2 regions of the Nocardia sp. BMG111209 genome follow, and region 1 is predicted to be linked to the other one. Evidence: riboswitches for the same ligand, from Rfam matches in the RefSeq annotation. Region 1 holds a riboswitch; the other holds the start of a gene.
What was found. A riboswitch is a leader RNA that binds a small molecule or an ion and turns the genes downstream of it on or off. The one in region 1 is predicted to bind cobalamin.
Positions count from the first base shown of each region.

Region 2: linked by a shared signal. The riboswitch ahead of metE (5-methyltetrahydropteroyltriglutamate--homocysteine S-methyltransferase) and the one ahead of G361_RS41805 (CbtB-domain containing protein) in region 1 are both predicted to bind cobalamin.

Region 1 is NZ_KB907307.1:341,304-350,746, reverse strand. It holds gene G361_RS0101390 (MFS transporter) at 1-1,231, shown strand, start outside; gene G361_RS0101385 (alpha/beta fold hydrolase) at 1,330-2,211, shown strand; gene G361_RS0101380 (GAF domain-containing protein) at 2,361-3,653, shown strand; partial or broken gene G361_RS41810 (5-methyltetrahydropteroyltriglutamate--homocysteine S-methyltransferase) at 3,680-4,792, opposite strand; cobalamin riboswitch at 4,929-5,147, opposite strand; cobalamin riboswitch at 5,269-5,420, shown strand; gene G361_RS41805 (CbtB-domain containing protein) at 5,461-5,673, shown strand; gene G361_RS0101360 (CbtA family protein) at 5,695-6,543, shown strand; gene G361_RS0101355 (short-chain fatty acyl-CoA regulator family protein) at 6,602-8,026, shown strand; gene G361_RS41800 (TspO/MBR family protein) at 8,013-8,615, opposite strand; gene G361_RS0101345 (TetR/AcrR family transcriptional regulator) at 8,719-9,363, opposite strand.
Region 2 is NZ_KB907307.1:3,874,401-3,883,843, forward strand. It holds gene G361_RS0117820 (ACT domain-containing protein) at 45-407, opposite strand; gene G361_RS0117825 (acyltransferase) at 404-1,831, opposite strand; gene G361_RS0117830 (SGNH/GDSL hydrolase family protein) at 1,828-2,754, opposite strand; gene G361_RS50370 (hypothetical protein) at 2,772-3,161, opposite strand; gene trpB (tryptophan synthase subunit beta) at 3,256-4,509, opposite strand; gene G361_RS0117845 (alkyl/aryl-sulfatase) at 4,763-6,622, shown strand; partial or broken gene G361_RS51000 (ArsR/SmtB family transcription factor) at 6,681-6,970, opposite strand; cobalamin riboswitch at 7,038-7,261, shown strand; gene metE (5-methyltetrahydropteroyltriglutamate--homocysteine S-methyltransferase) at 7,388-9,443, shown strand, end outside.

The sequences.
Region 1 (9,443 bases):
CGATACCGACGCCGATGCTCCGGCCACGATCGATGTGCGCCTGGCCGTCGTGCTCGCGGTGGCGTGCGGGCTGGCGGTGGCCGACGTCTACTACGCCCAGCCGCTGGTGGCGAGCATCGGCGCGGACCTCGCCATCGGACGCGGGGCCCTCGGGCTGATCACGGCCACGACCCAGGGCGGCTATCTGCTCGGGCTGGCGCTGATCGTCCCGCTGGGTGATCTGGTCGATCGCCGGCGCCTGATCGTGGGCCTGATGGTCACGGCGGCGTGCGGGCTGGGTGCGGTGGTCGCGGCGCCGGGAGCGCTCTGGTTGTTCGCCGCGAACGCGCTGGTCGGTGCGGCCTCGGCGGTGGTACAGGTCATCGTCGCCTACGCCGCGGCGTCGAGTGCGCCGCAGCACCGGGGCCGGGTCGTGGGCACGGTGACCGGTGGCGTGGTGACCGGAATCCTGTTGGCCCGCTTGGTATCCGGATGGGTCGCCGAGCTGGCGGGGTGGCGCGTGATGTACGCGGTGGCGGCGGTGACCCTGCTCGGCGCCGCGGGCATCCTGGCCGGTGTGCTGCCGCGCGATCGGATCGCCCGGCCGCGGGTGCGCTACACCCGGTTGATCACCTCGGCGCTGGTCCTGGGCCTGCGCGAGCCGGTGGTGCGGGTGCGCGCGGCGATCGGGCTGTCGATGTTCGCCGCCTTCGGGGCGCTGTGGGGTGCGATGGCGTTGCCGCTCACGGCGGCGCCGTGGCATCTGTCCACCGGTGCGATCGGCATGTTCGCGCTCGCGGGCGTGGCCGGGGCGCTGGGCGCGACCGGCGCCGGACGGCTGGCCGACCGCGGGCACGCCCGGACGGTCACCGCGATCGCCCTGGTGGCGCTGACGCTGTCCTGGACGGCGATCGCGGCGGCGCCACGGTCGCTGGCGCTGTTCGCGCTCGGCGTGATCGTGCTGGATCTGGCCGTGCAGGCGCTGCACGTGACCAATCAGCAACTGATCGTGGCCGTCGACCCCGCCGCGAGCAGCCGGCTGATCGCGGGCTACATGCTCTTCTACTCGCTCGGCAGCGGCACCGGGGCCGTCGCGGCGACGACCCTCTACGGCCGCACCGGCTGGTGCGGGGTGTGCGTCTTCGGCGCCGCGATATCGGCTCTGGCACTGGGGGTCTGGGCCGCCGACCGGCTCCGCCGTCGTACCACCGGGGCCGCCGGCGAGTGCGCGGCCACGGTGGCCTGCGAATGAAATCCGCGCCCGCACAAGGGCTTTCCGACCAGGCATCCGGTCTCCCCCGGCCCACGGCCGATGCCGCCACCCCCGGGCCGACCACCGGAAGGAATGTCATGAGCACGCACCACCGCACGATCACCGTCGGCGATGCCGAGATCTCCTACCGGGAGGCGGGAGATCCGGACAAGCCGGATTTCCTTCTGCTGCACGGCTTTCCCGCATCCTCGTTCATGTTCCGGCACCTGATCGAACTGCTCGCCGACCGCTTCCACCTGATCGCGCCGGACTATCCCGGATTCGGGCACAGCGCCGCGCCCGACCGCGCCGGATTCGACTACACCTTCGACCATCTCGCCGAGATCATGGACCGCTTCACCGCGGCGATCGGCCTGACCCACTACGGCCTGTACCTGCAGGACTTCGGCGGCCCGATCGGATTCCGGCTCGCCACCGCCCATCCCGAGCGGGTCCGGTTCCTCGTCCTGCAGAACGCCAACGCCTACGCCGAAGGGCTGCCCGACAGCTTCTGGTCGCCGCTCCGCACCCTGTGGCAGGACCCGACCGACGACAACCGCGCCGTGATCCGCGCCGCCGGCATGTCGGACGCCGCGCTGGAATGGAACTACACCCACGGCGTCGCCGACCCGACCGCCGTCGACCCGGACAACTGGCTGTTGCAGCACGCCCTGCTCGCCCGGCCCGGCGCGCAGGACAACATGCTCGACCTGCTGTACGACTACCGCACCAACCCCGAGCACTACCCACAGTGGCAGGCCTACCTGCGCGAGCACCGGCCGCCGACCCTCATCACCTGGGGCCGCAACGACGCCATCTTCCCGGAATCCGGGGCCCACCCGTACCTGCGCGACCTGCCCGACGCCGAACTGCACCTGCTCGACACCGGGCATTTCGCCCTCGAAGATCACGCGCAGGTCATCGCCGGCCACATCGCGCGCTTCACGGTCGGCATACCGGTTCCCTCGGGCTCGCGCTGACCTCGCGGGACACCGTCGCCCCGGACGAGTCGGCGATCCGGGCCGCCCCGCACGCGGCCCGGCAGGACCGGAGTAGCGTTCGGTCGGATTGTTACTCGCCGGTGTGGGTATCAACGCCGTGAATTCACGAACGGGAGACGATCCACATCATGACCGAGGTAACGGACACACAGTCGACGGGCGCGAAGCACGCCGATCCGAGCCGGTCCTCGGAGCAGGATCTGCGGGCGCTGTTCGGGCAGTCGCTGGCGGTATTCGCGGCGTTCGAGGGGCCGGAGCACCGGATCCGGTCGTCGAATCCGGCATTCTCGGCCGTCCTCGGTGTGCCCGGCGCCGCCGTCGGATCACCCCTGGCCGAGTCGTTGCCCGGCTCGGCCGGTCGGGAACTGATCGCCGCGCTGGACCGGGTCCAGCGCACCGGGGAGCCCGAGACCGGCCGTGATGTCCGGATCGTGCTGGGCGAGGGCGCGCACGCGCGGGAGGCCTACTTCGATTTCGGTTACGAACCGCGCCGCGACGCCGGCGGCGCGGTGACCGGGGTCCGGCTGATCGGGGTGGAGACCACGCAGATCAAGCACGCCCAGCGGCTGACGGCCGAACAGCGTGCCCTGCTGGAGCAGATCGCGCGCCAGGCGCCGCTGGCCGAGGTGCTGGACGGGATGGCCCGTTGTATCGAAGACCTTGCGCCGCAAGAGGTTTCCGTGTCGGTACTGCTCGCCGATCCCGACGGCCGGCATCTGCGGCACGGCGCCGCGCCGAGCCTGCCGGACTTCTACAACGAGGCCATCGACGGCATCGCCACCGGTGAGGGGGTGGGTTCCTGCGGCACCGCCGCGCATCGGCGCGAGCCGGTCATCGTCACCGATATCGGTACCGATCCGTTCTGGGACGACTTCCGGGGCCTGGCCGAGCGGGCCGGGGTGGCCGCCTGCTGGTCGACGCCGATCCTGGCCCGCGACGGCAGCCTGCTGGGCACCTTCGCGATGTACCACCGCGTTCCGCGCACCCCGCAGGAATCCGATCTCGCCTTGGCGCGGCTGTTCGCCGACACCGCGAGCCTGGCGATCGAACGCCATCACATCGAACAGGCGAAAGCGGCGGCGGAGGCCCATGCCGAGGCGGCTCGCGTGGAGCTGGCCGAGGCGATGCGGGCCGAGCAGAAGTTGCGGGCCGAGGCCGAGCAGCGGGCCGCCGCCGCGGCCGAACTCGCCGCCCGGATGCGCACCGCCGCGGCCGCCCAGGCCGCCACACCGCATCCCGAACGCTGCCAGCTCGGCGGCGCCGACGGCTGCACCGCACCGGCCGAGATCAAGGTCGCCGATTCCTGGGGCGATGCGGCGTGGGGTTGTTCCGCCCACGTGGAGGAGGCCATCTTCAACGTGCGATCGGCGTTCATCGCCGGTGAGGAGCACGGCGGACTCGCCGCCTACCTCGACCGCTGACTCCACGGACGGCAAGGTCGAGGCGGGACGATGCCGTTGCCGTCGTGCAGCGCGGTGGCGAGCAGCCGGACCTCGGCGATCTTCTCGCTGCCGAAGGCCGGCCGGCTGCGCAGCCGCGGCTCCGAGGCGGTCTCCGGCTCGAGGCTGTCGGGGACGTGCAGCAGCGAGCACGAACTCGACACCGCCACCGTGGCGCCGGCCGCGCGCAGAGCGGTCAGCCGCGACAGCGCGTCGTCCGGGTCGACGCGCTGCACGTTGTGACCGGGCACGATGCCCGCCACCACCAGGGTTGCGCGCAGCGCACCCGCGGCGGCCACATCCGCGTCGCCGCCGGCCACCAGATCGACGGCGATGCCCTCGACGCCGGTGTCGGCCACCACCGGCAGCGCCTCCCCCAGCCGGCCGAAATAGGACGCGACCAGGATCGACGGCCGGGTGGCGAGGCCCGCCAGCCGCTTGTACGCGGTGTGCACGAGCGCCAGCTCGACCTCGGTCGGATCGGTGACCAGCACGGGTTCGTCCAGCTGCACCCATTGCGCGCCGGCCACGGCCAGCAGGCCGAGCAACCGCTCGTAGAGCGGCAGCAGATCGGGCAGCCGCTCGAGCAGATCGCTGCCGTCCACCGACTTCGCCAGCTTCAGGAAGGTGATCGGGCCGACCACGACCGGACGGGCCGGAACCCCCAGGGCCAGCGCCTCGTCCAGTTCCGCCAGCGGCTTGTCCGGATGCAGCGCGAACTGCGTCTCCGCCGAGAGTTCGGGCACCAGATAGTGGTAGTTGGTGTCGAACCACTCGGTCATCTCCAGCGGCGCGATCTCGGCGGTGCCCCGAGCGGCCGCGAAATATCGGTCCGTCTCGTCCTCGATACCCCGCACCCGCTCCGGCAGCGCGCCGAGCAGCACCGCGGTGTCGAGCACATGGTCGTAGTACGAGAACGTCCCCACCGGAACGGAATCGAGGCCCGCGTCCCGGGCGGCCGACAGCTGCGCGGTGCGCAACCGCCGGGCCACCTCGTGCAGTTCCGCGGCCTCGATCCGGCCCGCCCAGTACGATTCGACGGCGCGTTGCAGCTCACGGGCCGGGCCCACCCGCGGCAGGCCGAGCACGGTGGCGGTGAAGGTGTCGTCAGGGTTCGACATCGGTGAACTCCATGGTCGGCAGCCGATGGCCGCCACCCATCCGGAGTGCACGCAGCTGGAGCCCTCGAAGCATCGTCCCGTGCCCGGGTTCCACTCGGCGTACCGCCCGATCCACGAGGCGACGACCGCCGGATACGGCGTATCCGGCACAGCGGGCAGGTCTTCGGACTCGTGGGCATCGGCCCCGGCGAACTCTCCGGAGCTGGTCCTAATGGCCGTCGCTTCCCAGGCGCCGCGGGGCGCCCAGTGCGAATGACGGCTGTCGTTCCCACTCACCGCTGCGGGACAGTTCCGGATTCTCACCGGGATTCCCTCTCACCCGATGTCCGCGCGAGCACGCACTCCGGGCTTCGACGCCGCCGGACGGGAGGGGCTCCTCGACTCCGTCCGGGGCGAACCAGCTGCGCTCGCCAATATAGCGAGTCCGTGATGATCCCGATACACGACCGGGCCATCCCACCAGGTGGAACGGTCCGGGCATGCCGGGATTGACCGGTTCCGCCGATCACTCGTATCGTAATTCTGACGATACGTGTGGAATCCGGTGCAATCCCGGAGCGGTCGCGCCACTGTGAGCAGCCCGGTTAGGCGGGTGCGAGTCAGACCCGCCGCATCGTCGGCAGAACGCCCATGGGGACGCGAAATCCCCCGCTCGAAGGAGTCATTCAGTGGCCACGTCCTATGCTCCCCGCTCCGGCCTCGGTTCCGTATCCCTGTCCATCCCGACGCCGGTGTGGCTGATCGGCACCACGCTGCTGGCGTTGCTGGTCATCTACTTCATCGGAGTGGATCAGGGCGCCGTCTCGATCTTCGGCAGCGATATGCACGTGCACGAGTTCGTCCACGACGGCCGGCACTTCCTCGGTTTCCCCTGCCACTAGTCACGGGAGACGAGTCACCACATGGAGAAAAAGATCATCGGCCGAGGCGTCCTGTTGGGCGCGCTCGGCGGATTACTCGCATTCGTCTTCGCCCGGATCATGGCCGAGCCCATCATCAACCGGGCCATCGACTACGAGTCGGGCCGCGACGATGCGCAGATGGCGCTGGACAAGGCCGCCGGCAAGCCCATGGCGGACATGGGCCCGGACATCTTCACCCGCAGCCAGCAACAGAATCTCGGCCTGCCCTTCGGCATGATCGTGTTCGGTGCGGCGATGGGTGCGCTGTTCGCGGTCGTCTACTACCTGGCCATCAGCCGGGCCGGCCGGATCACCGCGCGCAACCTGGCCCTGCTGGTGTCCGGCGGCATGTTCCTGGCCCTGTACGCCGTGCCGTTCCTGAAGTACCCGGCCAATCCGCCGTCGATCGGGCATCCCGACACCATCAAGGCGCGTACCGCGTTGTACGTCGCCATGATCGTGATCGGTGTGCTCGTGCTGTTCGCGGCGATCTACCTGGGTCGCAGGCTGGCCGCGCGGCTGGGCAATTGGACCGCGTCCATCGTGGCGGCGGTGTCGTTCGCCGTGGTGATGGGGGTGGTCATGCTGATCCTGCCGCCGCTGGGGCATCTCTCGTCGAACAAGTCCGCCTTCGGCAACTTCGACACCGAGACGCCGCAACCGCTGAAGGATCCGTCGGGCGCGATCGTCTATCCGGGCTTCCCGGCCGACGACCTGTTCCACTTCCGGCTGTATTCGTTCGCCGCCCAGCTGATCCTGTGGGTGGTCATCGGCGTCGGCTTCGCCTCGCTGGCCCCGCGCCTGCTCGGTGAGCGCCCGTCCGTGACCGCCGCCGAGGTGGCCGCGTAAGGCATGGCCGCGCGGGCCGCTCGATTCCGATCGGGCGGCCCGTCGGTAGATTTCGATGATGCAGAAGACGTATGCGGGCGGGCGCCTGCGCGCGCTGCGCGAGCAACAGGGACTGTCCCAGTCCGCGCTGGCCAAGCTGCTCGGGTTGTCGGTCAGCTACATCAACCAGCTCGAACACGATCAGCGGCCGCTCACCGTGCCGGTGCTGCTGCGCTTGAACACCAGTTTCGATCTGGACATGGGGTTCTTCGCCGCCGATACCGATGCCCGGCTGATCGCCGACCTGCAGGACGTCTTCGCCGAGGATCCGGAGTGCGCCACGATCGGCACGACCGAGATCGACGAACTGGTCGCGCGCAGCCCGGCCGCGGCCCGCATGCTGGTCGGCCTGCATCGCCGACTACACGGCGCCACCGAGCAACTCGAACGGATGTCCGCGGGCCTCGCGGGCGAGGTCGGCGCGCCCGGCCTCGCGATGCCCTACGAGGACGTCCGGGACTACTTCTACGATCGCCGGAATCACGTTCCCGCCCTGGATCTCGCCGCCGAGCAGTTGTTCGCCGACCGCGGGCTGGCCGTCGGCGGACTCGATGTCCAGCTGACCCGGCTGCTGCGCGACCATCACGACATCGCCGTGGTGATCCGCTCCGACGACCCGGACCGTCCCGGACCGAAACGGCTCTACGACCGCGAGTCCCGGGTACTCACCCTGGCCCGGCGACTGTCCGCGGGCCAGCGCGCCTTCCAGCTCGCCACCCAGCTGGCCTTCCGCACCCAGGCCGGCACCATCGCCGGGCTGATCGAGGAGGCCGACCGCGTCCCCGCCGGATCGCGCGGCCTGCTGCGGACCGGCCTGGCCAACTACTTCGCCGGCGCGCTGATCCTGCCCTACACCGAATTCCACCGCGCCGCGGAGCGGATGCGCTACGACATCGAGCTGCTCGCAACGAAATTTGAGGTCGGCTTCGAAACCGTCTGCCACCGGCTGTCCACCCTGCAACGGCCCGGCCGCCGCGGCGTGCCGTTCTTCTTCGTCCGCACCGACCGGGCCGGCAACATCTCGAAACGCCAGTCCGCCACCGCTTTCCACTTCTCCCGCAGCGGCGGCAGCTGCCCCCTGTGGGTGGTCCACGACGCGTTCTCCACCCCCGGCCGGATCCGCACCCAGATCGCGCAGATGCCCGACGGCCGCCACTATCTCTGGCTCGCCCGCACCACCGACGAGAGCACCGCCGGATATCTCTCGCCCAAGCGCGATTTCGCGGTCGGGCTCGGCTGCGACCTCGCCTACGCGCACAAACTCGTCTACTCGCACGGACTGCTCGTCGACGACCCCCGCACCGTCGTGCCGATCGGCGCCGGCTGCAAGGTCTGCGAGCGCACCGACTGTGCCCAGCGCGCCTTCCCCCAGCTGGGCCGGCCGGTCCGGGCCGACGACGACAGCTCGCTCACCGTCCCCTATCTGCCGATCACTCCGGCCTGAACGCCGCGGAGCCGGTCACCGACGGCACCGGCGCCGGCCGGGCCCGCGGCGGAACCGGTTGCACGACAACGGCTTCGGACCGGTTGCGATTCCATATATCGGCCGACAGCACGGTGGCGAAGGCACACCACACGGGGTAGGCGGCCAGCCACCATCCTCGGCGGGATCCGGCCGCGGTACGCCGCGTGAGGTCGGCGCTACTGACTGTGAGGGCGGCGGCCACGGCCGTGGCCGCGCCGAGCCGGTGCGCGCGGAAGAACACCCACGTCCACGAGCCGTTCAACAGCATGTTCACCGCCAGCGCGGCACGCAGCCCCCGCCGCTGCCCGGCCGAACCACGGTGCAGCGCAGCGGTAGTGGTGACGATGATGTCGGCGTAGAGGCTCGTCCACGCCAGCGGGAACACCTGTCGCGGCGGCTGATAACCGGGTTTGTCCAGGCGCCGATACCACTGCGACGAACTACCACTGGCGGCCGCACCGGCCAGTGCCGCGGCCGCCACCAGACCGGCGGGCAGCAGCCGATCCGCGACCGCGGGCCGGTCCCCCGCCCGTCGGCGCAGCCTGTCTGTCACGAGAGCTACCAGCATCGGATTCCTCTCCTCGTACGGTCGGTCCGCGAGCCTCCCGGGTTCCGGCGAACCCGAGGTCCGATCGACGGCTACCCGCCATCGGCGGCCCGACACACGCCGCTCAGCTCGGACTCGTCTCGATCCGTCCCGTGCCTTCGAGCAGGATCCGGAATTCGGCGGCGAAGCCCGACGGATCGGCCAGATCGAAGGCCACCCGCTGGAGCAGGAACCCGTGCAGCACACCCATCACCACCCGCGCGCCGCGTTCCGGATCGACGGTCGGCGCGACGGTGCCCGCGGCCTGTCCGCGCCGCAACGCGTCGGCGATGCTGTGGCGTACGGATTCGAAACCCTCGACGGCACGCGCGCGCACGGTCTCGTTCCGCAGCAGTTCCGACCAGGTCTGCACGGCACAGCGCAGCAACTCCTCGACCGGTACCGCCTGTCCCGCGGCGTCGGTGACGGTATCGGCGCTCGAGGCCTCGAGCGCGGCCGCCACCAGGTCGGCGACCGACGCGGCGGCGGTACCGGCGGCCAGCCGCTCGACCGGGGCGAAGATCAGCCGGAACGCGTCACCGGCGATGGCGAGGATGATCTCCTCCTTGCTCGCGAAGTAGCGGTACGGCGCCCCGGCCGACACACCCGCCTCGGTGGCGATATCCGGCATCGAGGTCTGGTGGAATCCGTCGCGGGAGAAGCAGCGACGGGCCGCCGCCACGATCTCCGCGCGCTTGGCCTCGCGGCGTTCCGGCGTGATGCGCGGCACGGCCGCACCTCCTTCAACGTGAATGACCATTTACCTTGACGAGTCGCACTCGTGGACCTAGCTTAAAAGTGAAAGGTCAT
Region 2 (9,443 bases), 3.5 Mb from region 1:
TTCCGCGCTCAGCCGAAGTCCCTCGGGCGCACCGACTTCCGCGCTCAGCCGATCCGGTGCCCGGCCGCGCGCAGGACGTCGGCCGCCTCGTCGCGGCGGTGATCGGGCACCAGCACCAGATCGGCGTGATAGGTGGAGGCGACGAAGACCGGGATGCTCGCCTCGGCCAGCGGCGCCACCAGCGCGGCCAGCGCGCCGGGATGATCGTGGCCGCGCGCGTTGTCGCCACCGTAGAAGCCGATCCAGCGTTCCCCGTCACCCCACGGCGGCGCCTCGCGCACCACGGTGAGGCCCTCCGGCGCCCGGACCAGCGCGACCCACTCGTCGTCCTCGGGGAAGGTCGCGGTGGGCAGGTGCTCGACGGCGAACGAGGAGGGCACCACCTGCAGGCGCTGGGTCACGGTCATGGCGTCATCGTAGGCGGGGCCTTCGCCCGCGGGGCCGAGCGCCCGGCGAACCGGTTCATGATCGGCAGGTCGACCCAGTGATAGAGCGCCGCGGCGGCCGCGGTCGCCAGGACGAGGACGAGCAGCGCGAATCCGGCCCAGCCGAGAATCCCGAACTGCCTGCCGCCGATGAGGAATCGGGTGACGAGCACCATCACGGGAAACTGGATCAGGTAGAACGCGTAGGAGATGTTGCCGAACCACACCATTCGCGGATGCGCGTTCCACCCGCGGATGCCCTGCAGGTCGCGGGCCGCCATGGTGGCGACCACGGCCGCCGTCGGGGCGATCAGCAGCGCGGACATCTTGAAGTCGATCGGCACCACCCAGGTCGCCGCGTAGGCGACCACCAGCGCCAGCAGCGGCGGCGCGAGACGGGTACTGCGCCAACGTCCTTCGAGCACCATGCGCGCGGTCAGCACCCCCAGGTAGAACTCCGGCAGCCGCGCCGGCGGGAAGGTGTAGCCGAGCCAATACGACTGCGCCACCGGGATATCCGGTTGCGCGAACCACGCCTGCGAGGCGTGCAGCTCGAAATGCGGTGAGCTGTCACCGGGTACCAGCCGGGGTGCGAACGCGTTCGCGATCCCCTTCGGCCCCGGCACCCACAGATAGAACGCGGCGTGCAATGCCAGCACCGCCACCACCAGCAGCACGGCCGCGAGCAGCAGCCGCCGCGTCGGAATCCGCCGCACTACCGGCAGCAACAACGGAAAGCTCAGGTAGAACAGCATTTCCGAGGCCAGCGACCACGACGGCACGTTGAGCCCGCCGACGGTACTCCACTTCGGCACCCAGGCGTGCACGAGCAGCACATTCGGCAGCCACACCACGAGCCGGTGCAACGGCACCCCGGCCACCAGCACGAATGCCGCGGCCGCGACCAGATGGGTCGGATAGATCTTGAGCACCCGCCGCCGATAGAACAGCGGCACCGGCATCCCCGGCCGGAACGACCAGTAGATGATGAAGCCCGACAACACGAAGAAGAAGGTGACCCCCGCGGCCCCGAGCTGCATCGGCATCCACTGATGGATGTGCCGGAACAGCTCGGACTTCTGGAACGGGTACACCGGCAGGAACACCAGGGCATGCAGAACGAAGACCGCGAACGCGGCCCACCACCGCGCACCGGTCAACGACGGCAACTCCGGCCGCCGCTCTCCCCCACCGGCACTCGCCCCCGCGCCTCCGTCGGCCACCACCGGCCGGACCTCGGCCACCGCCGTTCCGGCACCGGCCGTTTCCGGCCCAACGTCGGTCACGACTGCCCCGGCCCCGGTCACCACCGGTGGAGCATCGGTCACCATGGGCACGGCATCGACCGCCGCCGCCGCGGCACCGCTCACCACCGGTGCGGGCAGGATCTCAGGGGGCCGGGTCATCGAAGGTACCTGTCGTACAACGCGTTCGCGACGACGGCGTCACCGTGCGTGGACGGATGGAACGGCAGCCCCGCGACGTCGGTGCGCGGATCGAACACCCCGTTGAGCCACGGGTCGGCGGAGCACAGCCCGTGGCCGGTGGTCAGCGCGCGGGCGTCGAAGAAGTCCAGCCCGAGGGACTGCGCGGCGTCGCGCTGGGCCTGATCGATGCGGTCGAAGTACACGACGACGGCCCGCCCGCGCGGCTGGATGAACGGCGCCACACCGAGAATGCTCAGGCAGACGGTGCTCTGCCCGGGCGGCAGGATCTCCGGATACCCGACGACCACGATGTGCGCGGCCGGCGCGTAGTACCGGATGTAGGTCACCGCGGCGCGGACCCGGTCGGCGTACGCGGCGCCGGTCACCCCGCGCACGTCCGGAATCCGGCCCTGCTCCACCGCATCCAGATCACAGCCGCGGATCAGGTCGAAGACGCACTGCTGCAATCCGTACCAGAGCGTCTGATCGGTGTCACCCCAGTGGTCGTCGAGACCCAGTTGCAGCGTCACCAGTTTCGTCGCCGGGCCGAAGGCGCCGGCGTGGTCGGCCTGCAGCACCTCCATGGCGAGGGTGAATCCCGGTCCGCTGTCGATGGACGCCCCCGAACAGGACGGATTCGCCATCTGATCGGAACCCTGCGGTCCCATCAGCCGGCCCAGCTGTGCGGGCCACGAATTGTTCCCGCGCACACAGACATTGCCCGCGGACTGCGGGTCCCATCCGTTGGCGGTGTACGAATCCCCCAGGACGACAACCTGTTTGCCCTCCGGTACGGGATCCGCGTGCGCCGCGGTGACACCCACCGCGGAGGCGGCGACCGCGAGGGCCGCCGCGCACACACCGCGCAATCCCCTCCCGACGCCGGTGACTGCCGATCGCATGCCGACTCCCATATTCCTCAGTAGCCCGCGCGCGGCTCGAAGCCGGGTGCGTCCAGCGTCGGCGGCGCAGGTTTCGGCTGCGGAGCCGGTTGCGGCGCGGGCTTCGGCGCGACCGGTTGCGGCGCGGGCGCCTCGGTCGTCGTGGGCGCCGGTGCGGGCTCCGTGGTGGTGGGCGCCGGTCCCGGCTCATCCACGGGCACCGGGGCCGGGGCGGCGGGGGCCGGGGCGACGGCACTGCTCACCACCGCCGGCACCGCGGCCGCCGGCGCGGGCACCGCGCTGCTGCCACCGCCCTGCGATCGCTCGGTGGCGGCACCGCCACACGCCGCCACACCCAGCAGGCACACCCCGACGACCAGCACACTCGCTGACCGGACGAGGAGGACACCCGAAGTACGAATCTTCATCGGACCCTCGAATCACGAACTGAAAAGCCCTATGTTCACTTCATCGCAGCATACAAGTCGCTCCGGCCCGTTGATCCGATTCGCCCGAATTCGATCACGCTTCTGGCAATGTCACCGCCACAATGCCCAAATCTTTGTCACCCCGCCCGGACAGGCCGAGCAGCACGAGCGAGTCCGCCGGCAACTCGCCGCGCTCGGCGGATTCCAGGAGATGGCCGATGGCATGGGCGGATTCGAGCGCCGGAACGATGCCCTCACCGCGCGCGAACGCCTGGAATCCGCGCAGCGCGGTGGCATCGGTGACGGCGTGGTACCGGACCCGGCCCCGATCCCGCAGATAGCCGTGCTCCGGCCCGACCGCCGGATAGTCCAGTCCCGCCGCGATACTGTGCGTGCGCGACACCTGCCCGTCGGCATCCTGCAACAGGTAGCTGAACGTGCCGTCGAGTTCACCGGGTATCCCGGCGGTGATCGCCGCGGCGTGCTGCCCGCTCTCGATCCCCCGCCCCGCCGCCTCGACCCCGATCAGCGCGACATCGGGCTCGTCGAGAAAGGCATGGAACAGCCCCAGCGCATTGCTGCCGCCACCCACGCACGCCACCACCCGATCCGGCAGACGCCCCGTGGCCGCCAGCAACTGCCGCCGGGACTCCCGTCCGATCACGGTCTGGAAATCGCGCACCATGGCCGGATACGGCGCCGGCCCGGTCACCGTGCCGAACAACAGGAAGGAACTGCCGGTCGAGGACACCCAGTCCCGAACCGCTTCGCTCACAGCCGCTTTCACCTTGCGACCACCCGCGTCGACCCGGCGGACCTCGGCGCCGAGCACCCGCATGTGCGCGACGTTCGCCTCCTGGCGGGCCATGTCGTGCGCTCCCATGTAGACCACGCAGTCCAGCCCGAGCATCGCGCAGACCGACGCCACCGCCACCCCGTGCTGACCGGCGCCGGTCTCGGCGATCACCCGGGTCTTGCCCATCCGCGCGGCGAGCAGCCCCTGTCCCAGCGCATTGTTGATCTTGTAAGCCCCGGTGTGCGCCATATCCTCGCGCTTCACGTACACCCGTACCCCCGGCACCCCGAGCAGTCGCTCGAACCCCGGCACCCGGTGCAGCCGGGTCGGCCGGCCCGCCCGCTCGCGCAGCAGCGTCTCGAGCTCGATCCCGAAGGCTGGGTCGGCGCGCGCCAGCCGATAGGCCTCCGCCAACTCGGTCAGCGCCGCCATCAGCGCCTCGGGCGCGTATCGCCCGCCGTACGCGCCGAATCGGCCCGCCGCGTCCGGTAGTTCCGCCGCCGGCTCCCGGTAGGTACTGGTCGATCGACCAGTTTCGACACGCGAAGACATCACACTCTTCCGATCCGCTGATCCGAGCCATCCGACCGACCATTCGGTCCGACCCTAGTTCCGGCCGGGATTCCGCCTCGGGGTTCGCTTCCCCGCACCGGGAAGGCGCGAACCGCTCCCGCCCGAATATCGATCCGGAACCGCATCCGGTGCGAACGGACCCGCCGGTCACCTCCCGGACTACGCTCGGAGCCGGTCCACCCGCGATCCATCCGAAGTCCCGACCGGTTCGAGCCGTACAGGAGACAGCGACATGGACGACGAGCATCAGGCGCCCCCGTTCGCCGATACCGCCGATTTCGCCGACGCCGACCGCGGCTTCGTGGCCGCGCTGGAACCGGGCGTGATCGAGGACGAGAACGGCAAGGTGGTGTGGGACGCCGATTCCTACGCCTTCATCCGGGGCAGCTGCCCGAATTCGGTGCATCCCGCGCTGTGGCGGCAATCGCAGCTGGTGCTGCGGCAGGGCCTGTACGAGGTCGCGCCCGGCTTCTTCCAGATCCGCGGCCTGGACCTGTCGAATATGACGCTCGTCGAGGGCGACACCGGCGTGATCGTCATCGACCCGCTGATCTCGGCCGAGACCGCGAAAGCGGGCCTGGACCTGTACCGCCGGCATCGCGGGGACCGCCCGGTCACCGGGCTGATCTACACCCACTCCCATGTCGACCACTTCGGCGGCGCGCTGGGTGTCGCCACCGCCGAGGACGCCGCGTCGGGCCGGGTCCCGGTGCTGGCCCCGGCCGGATTCGTGCGACATGCGGTGGCGGAGAACATCTTCGCGGGTACCGCGATGGCCCGCCGGTCGGCCTACATGTACGGCGCGGCCCTCCCCCGCGGGCCGCGCGGCCAGGTCGGCGCCGGACTGGGCATGACCACCTCCACCGGCACGGTCACCCTGCTGCCGCCGACCCGGGACATCACCGCGACCGGCCAGCAGGAGGTGATCGACGGGGTACGGATCGACTTCCAGCTCACCCCGGGCACCGAGGCGCCGGCGGAGATGAACTTCCACTTCCCCGACCACCGGGTGCTCTGTACCGCGGAGAACGCCACCCACACCCTGCACAACATCCTCACCCTGCGCGGCGCGCTGGTCCGCGACGCGCACGTCTGGGCGCAGTACCTCAACGAGACGATCACGCTGTTCGCGCACCGGACCGACGTCGCCTTCGCCTCCCACCACTGGCCCACCTGGGGCACCGACAACGTCACCGAATGGCTGACCCTGCAGGCGGACACCTACGGCTACCTGCACGATCAGACCCTGCGGCTGATCAACCGGGGCCACACCGGCATCGAGATCGCCGAGACGATGCGGCTGCCACCCACCCTCGAGCGGAAGTGGTACAACCGCGGCTACTACGGCTCGATCAGCCACAATGTGAAGGCCGTCTACCAGCGCTACATGGGCTGGTTCGACGGCAATCCCGCTCACCTGTGGGAGCATCCGCCGGTGGCCTCGGCCGAACGGCACGTCGCGGCGATGGGCGGCGCGGACGCCACGATCGACCGGGCCCGCCGGGCCCACGCCGACGGCGATCACCGCTGGGCCGCGCAACTGCTGAACTACGTGATCTTCGCCGACCCGGGCAACGACGCGGCGAAAGCGTTGCAGGCCGAGGTTTTCGAGCAACTCGGCTACGGCGCGGAGAACGGGCCGTGGCGCAACTTCTACCTCACCGGCGCCTACGAACTCCGGCACGGCGCGATCGGCACCCCCACCGGCACCTCCTCGGCGTCGATGGCGAGCGCGCTGTCCGTCGATCAGCTTCTCGACGCGGTCGCCTTCCGCATCGACGGCCCCGCGGCCTGGGATCTGCACCTGATCGCCGACTGGCACCTCACCGACGAAAACCGCACCTACCGAACCGAACTCCGCAACGGCGTGTTCGTCCACCACGTGCTGTCACCCGAGAACGCCGGTCCCGCACCGGATACCGCCTTCACCCTCGACCGGCCGGCCCTCGTCGCCGTGCTGGCGGGCGGGCAGGATCTCGCGGAAGCGGTGCGGGCGGGCACGATCCGGGTGTCCGGCGATCCGTCGAAACTGGCACAGCTGAAATCCGTGCTCGGCGAACCCGATCCGAACTTCCCGATCGTCACGCCCTGAGCGCGTACCGGTCGGCGCACCCGGCACATGCGCGAAAGTACCGACGGCCCGGTCGATCTCAGCCGACCTCGGGCCGGCCGGACAGCCCGAGGCACAGCTGCTCGACGTGGTAGTGGTAGAGGCTGTACACGATCGACCACCCGGTTCGGGTACCGGCGACCAAGCCGAGGTTGCGCAGCAGCCGCAACTGATGCGACACCGCCGACTGTGCCATGCCGATCGCCTCGGCCAGGTCGGTCACCGGCCGGGGGCGTGGCGTAGTTCGGTGAGCCGCGCCACCCGCATCGGCTGACCCGATAACCGGTCGGGGAAGCTCCCCGCGCACCGGGCCGCGGTCGCGCCTCGTATGCTGGTCGGTGCAGCTGGTTCGCCCGTGGTGGAGCTGAGGAGCCCCGAACCCACCGCGCGGCGTCGAAGCTCCCGGCGGCGCATTCGTGCCGTTCGGGAGTGAGAGGGAACCCGGTGGGAATCCGGGACTGTCCCGCAGCGGTGAACGGGAACGACAGCCGTCATGAGCACTGGGCTCGTAGCCTGGGAAGCGACGGCCGGTAGGACCAGCCCCGGCCGGATGGGCCGGGGTCGACCCCTCGGGGCCGGCGCCCGTGAGTCCGAAGACCTGCCAGATTGCGCCGGATACGCCGTATCCGGCGGTCGTCGCCCCGTGGACAGGGTGGTACGCCGAACGTCGCCGTGGCCGTGCCGCGGCCGTTGCAGTGTGCGCTCGATGGGTGGCGGTCTTTCCACTGCTGACGAGGGAGCACAACAGTGCCGAACGTTGAGACAACCTTCACCGCGACGGTGCTCGGGGCGCCGCGCATCGGTCCGCGTCGCGAGCTCAAGCGGGCCGTCGAATCGTATTGGGCCGGACGCGTCGACGCGGCCGAGTTGCACCGGATCTCCGCCGAACTGCGGACGACCCAGCTGACGTCGATGCGGGACGCCGGCCTGGATTCGGTTCCGGTGGGGACCTTTTCGTACTACGACCACGTCCTGGACACCGCGGTGCTGCTCGGGGCCCTGCCGCAGCGGGTGCAGGGCATCGATGACGAGCTGGACCGCTACTTCGCCGCGGCGCGTGGCACCGCCACCGTGGCGCCGCTGGAGATGACCAAGTGGTTCGACACCAACTACCACTACCTCGTGCCGGAGATCAGCGCCGGTACCCGCTTCGCGCTGCATCCGGAGAAGCCGCTGGCCGAACTGCGGGAGGCGCTCGAACTCGGGGTGCCCGCCCGGCCGGTGGTCGTCGGCCCGATCACCTTCCTGAAGCTCGCCAAGACCACCGACGGCAGCGTGGCGCTCGATCGGGCAGGCGATCTGATCCCGCTGTACGAACAGCTGCTGGCCCGGCTGGCCGAGGCCGGCGCGCAGTGGGTCCAGCTGGACGAGCCGTCGCTGGTCACCGATCTGACCCCGGCGGAACTGACCGCCGTGGAGACGGTGTACCGGGCGCTGGCGGCGGCGGCCGCGCGGCCGTCGATCCTCGTCGCCACCTATTTCGGCCGGCTCGGCGCGACGTTGCCGTTGCTGGCGGCGACCGGCGTCGAGGCCGTCGCGGTGGATTTCGTGGCCGGTGGCGACGCCGATGTGCCGGCCGCGCGGTCGCTGACCGGAACCCTGCTGGTCGCGGGCATCGTCGACGGTCACAACGTGTGGCGCATCGACCCCGATCCCGCGCTGGCCCGGCTCGCCGAACTGCGCGACGCGGGTGTGCCGGTGGCGGTGTCGAGTTCGTGCTCGCTGCTGCACGTGCCCTACGGTCTGGCCCCGGAAACGGGTCTGGAGGCCCGGCTGAAGTCCTGGCTGGCCTTCGGTGACGAGAAGATCGCCGAGGTCCGGATGCTGGCCACCGCCCTGCACGAGGGGCAGGACGGTGTCGCCGATCAGCTGGAGGTGGCGCGGACCGCGGTGCGCGACCGCCACGCCGACGCACGGTTGCACGTCGCGGACGTGCGCGACCGGCTCGCCGCGCTGAGCACCGGCGACACGAGCCGCGCGCCGGCCGAGGAACGGCGTGCGCTGCAGCAGGAACGCCTGGGCCTGCCGCTGCTGCCGACCACGACCATCGGTTCCTATCCGCAGACCGGCCGGATCCGGCTGGCCCGCGCGGCGCTGGTGCGCGGTGAGATCGACCCGGCCGAATACGACGAGCGGATGCGCGCGGAGATCGCCGAAGTGGTTGCGCTGCAGGAAGATATCGGGCTGGACGTGCTGGTGCACGGCGAGCCCGAGCGCAACGACATGGTGCAGTATTTCGCCGAGCAGCTGGACGGTTTCGCCGCCACGGCCAACGGCTGGGTGCAGTCCTACGGCTCGCGGTGCGTGCGGCCGCCGATCCTGTTCGGCGATGTCGTACGGACCGCGCCGATGACGGTCGACTGGATCTCGTACGCGCAGTCGCTGACACCGAAGCCGGTGAAGGGCATGCTGACCGGCCCGATCACGATCCTGGCCTGGTCCTTCGTGCGGGACGATCAGCCGCGGGCCGACACCGCGCGGCAGATCGCGCTGGCGATCCGGGACGAGACGGTCGATCTGGAGGCGGCCGGTACGGCGATCATCCAGGTGGACGAGCCCGCGCTGCGGGAGCTGCTGCCGCTGCGCCGGGCCGATCAGGCCGACTACCTGGCCTGGGCGGTCGCAGCGTTCCGGCTGGCGACCTCGGGTGTCGCGGACGCCACCCAGGTGCACACCCATCTGTGCTACTCGGAGTTCGGTGAGATCATCGGCGCGATCGCGGAACTCGATGCCGATGTCACCTCGATCGAGGCGGCCCGCTCGCATATGGAGGTGCTCGACGACCTCAACGCGATCGGCTTCG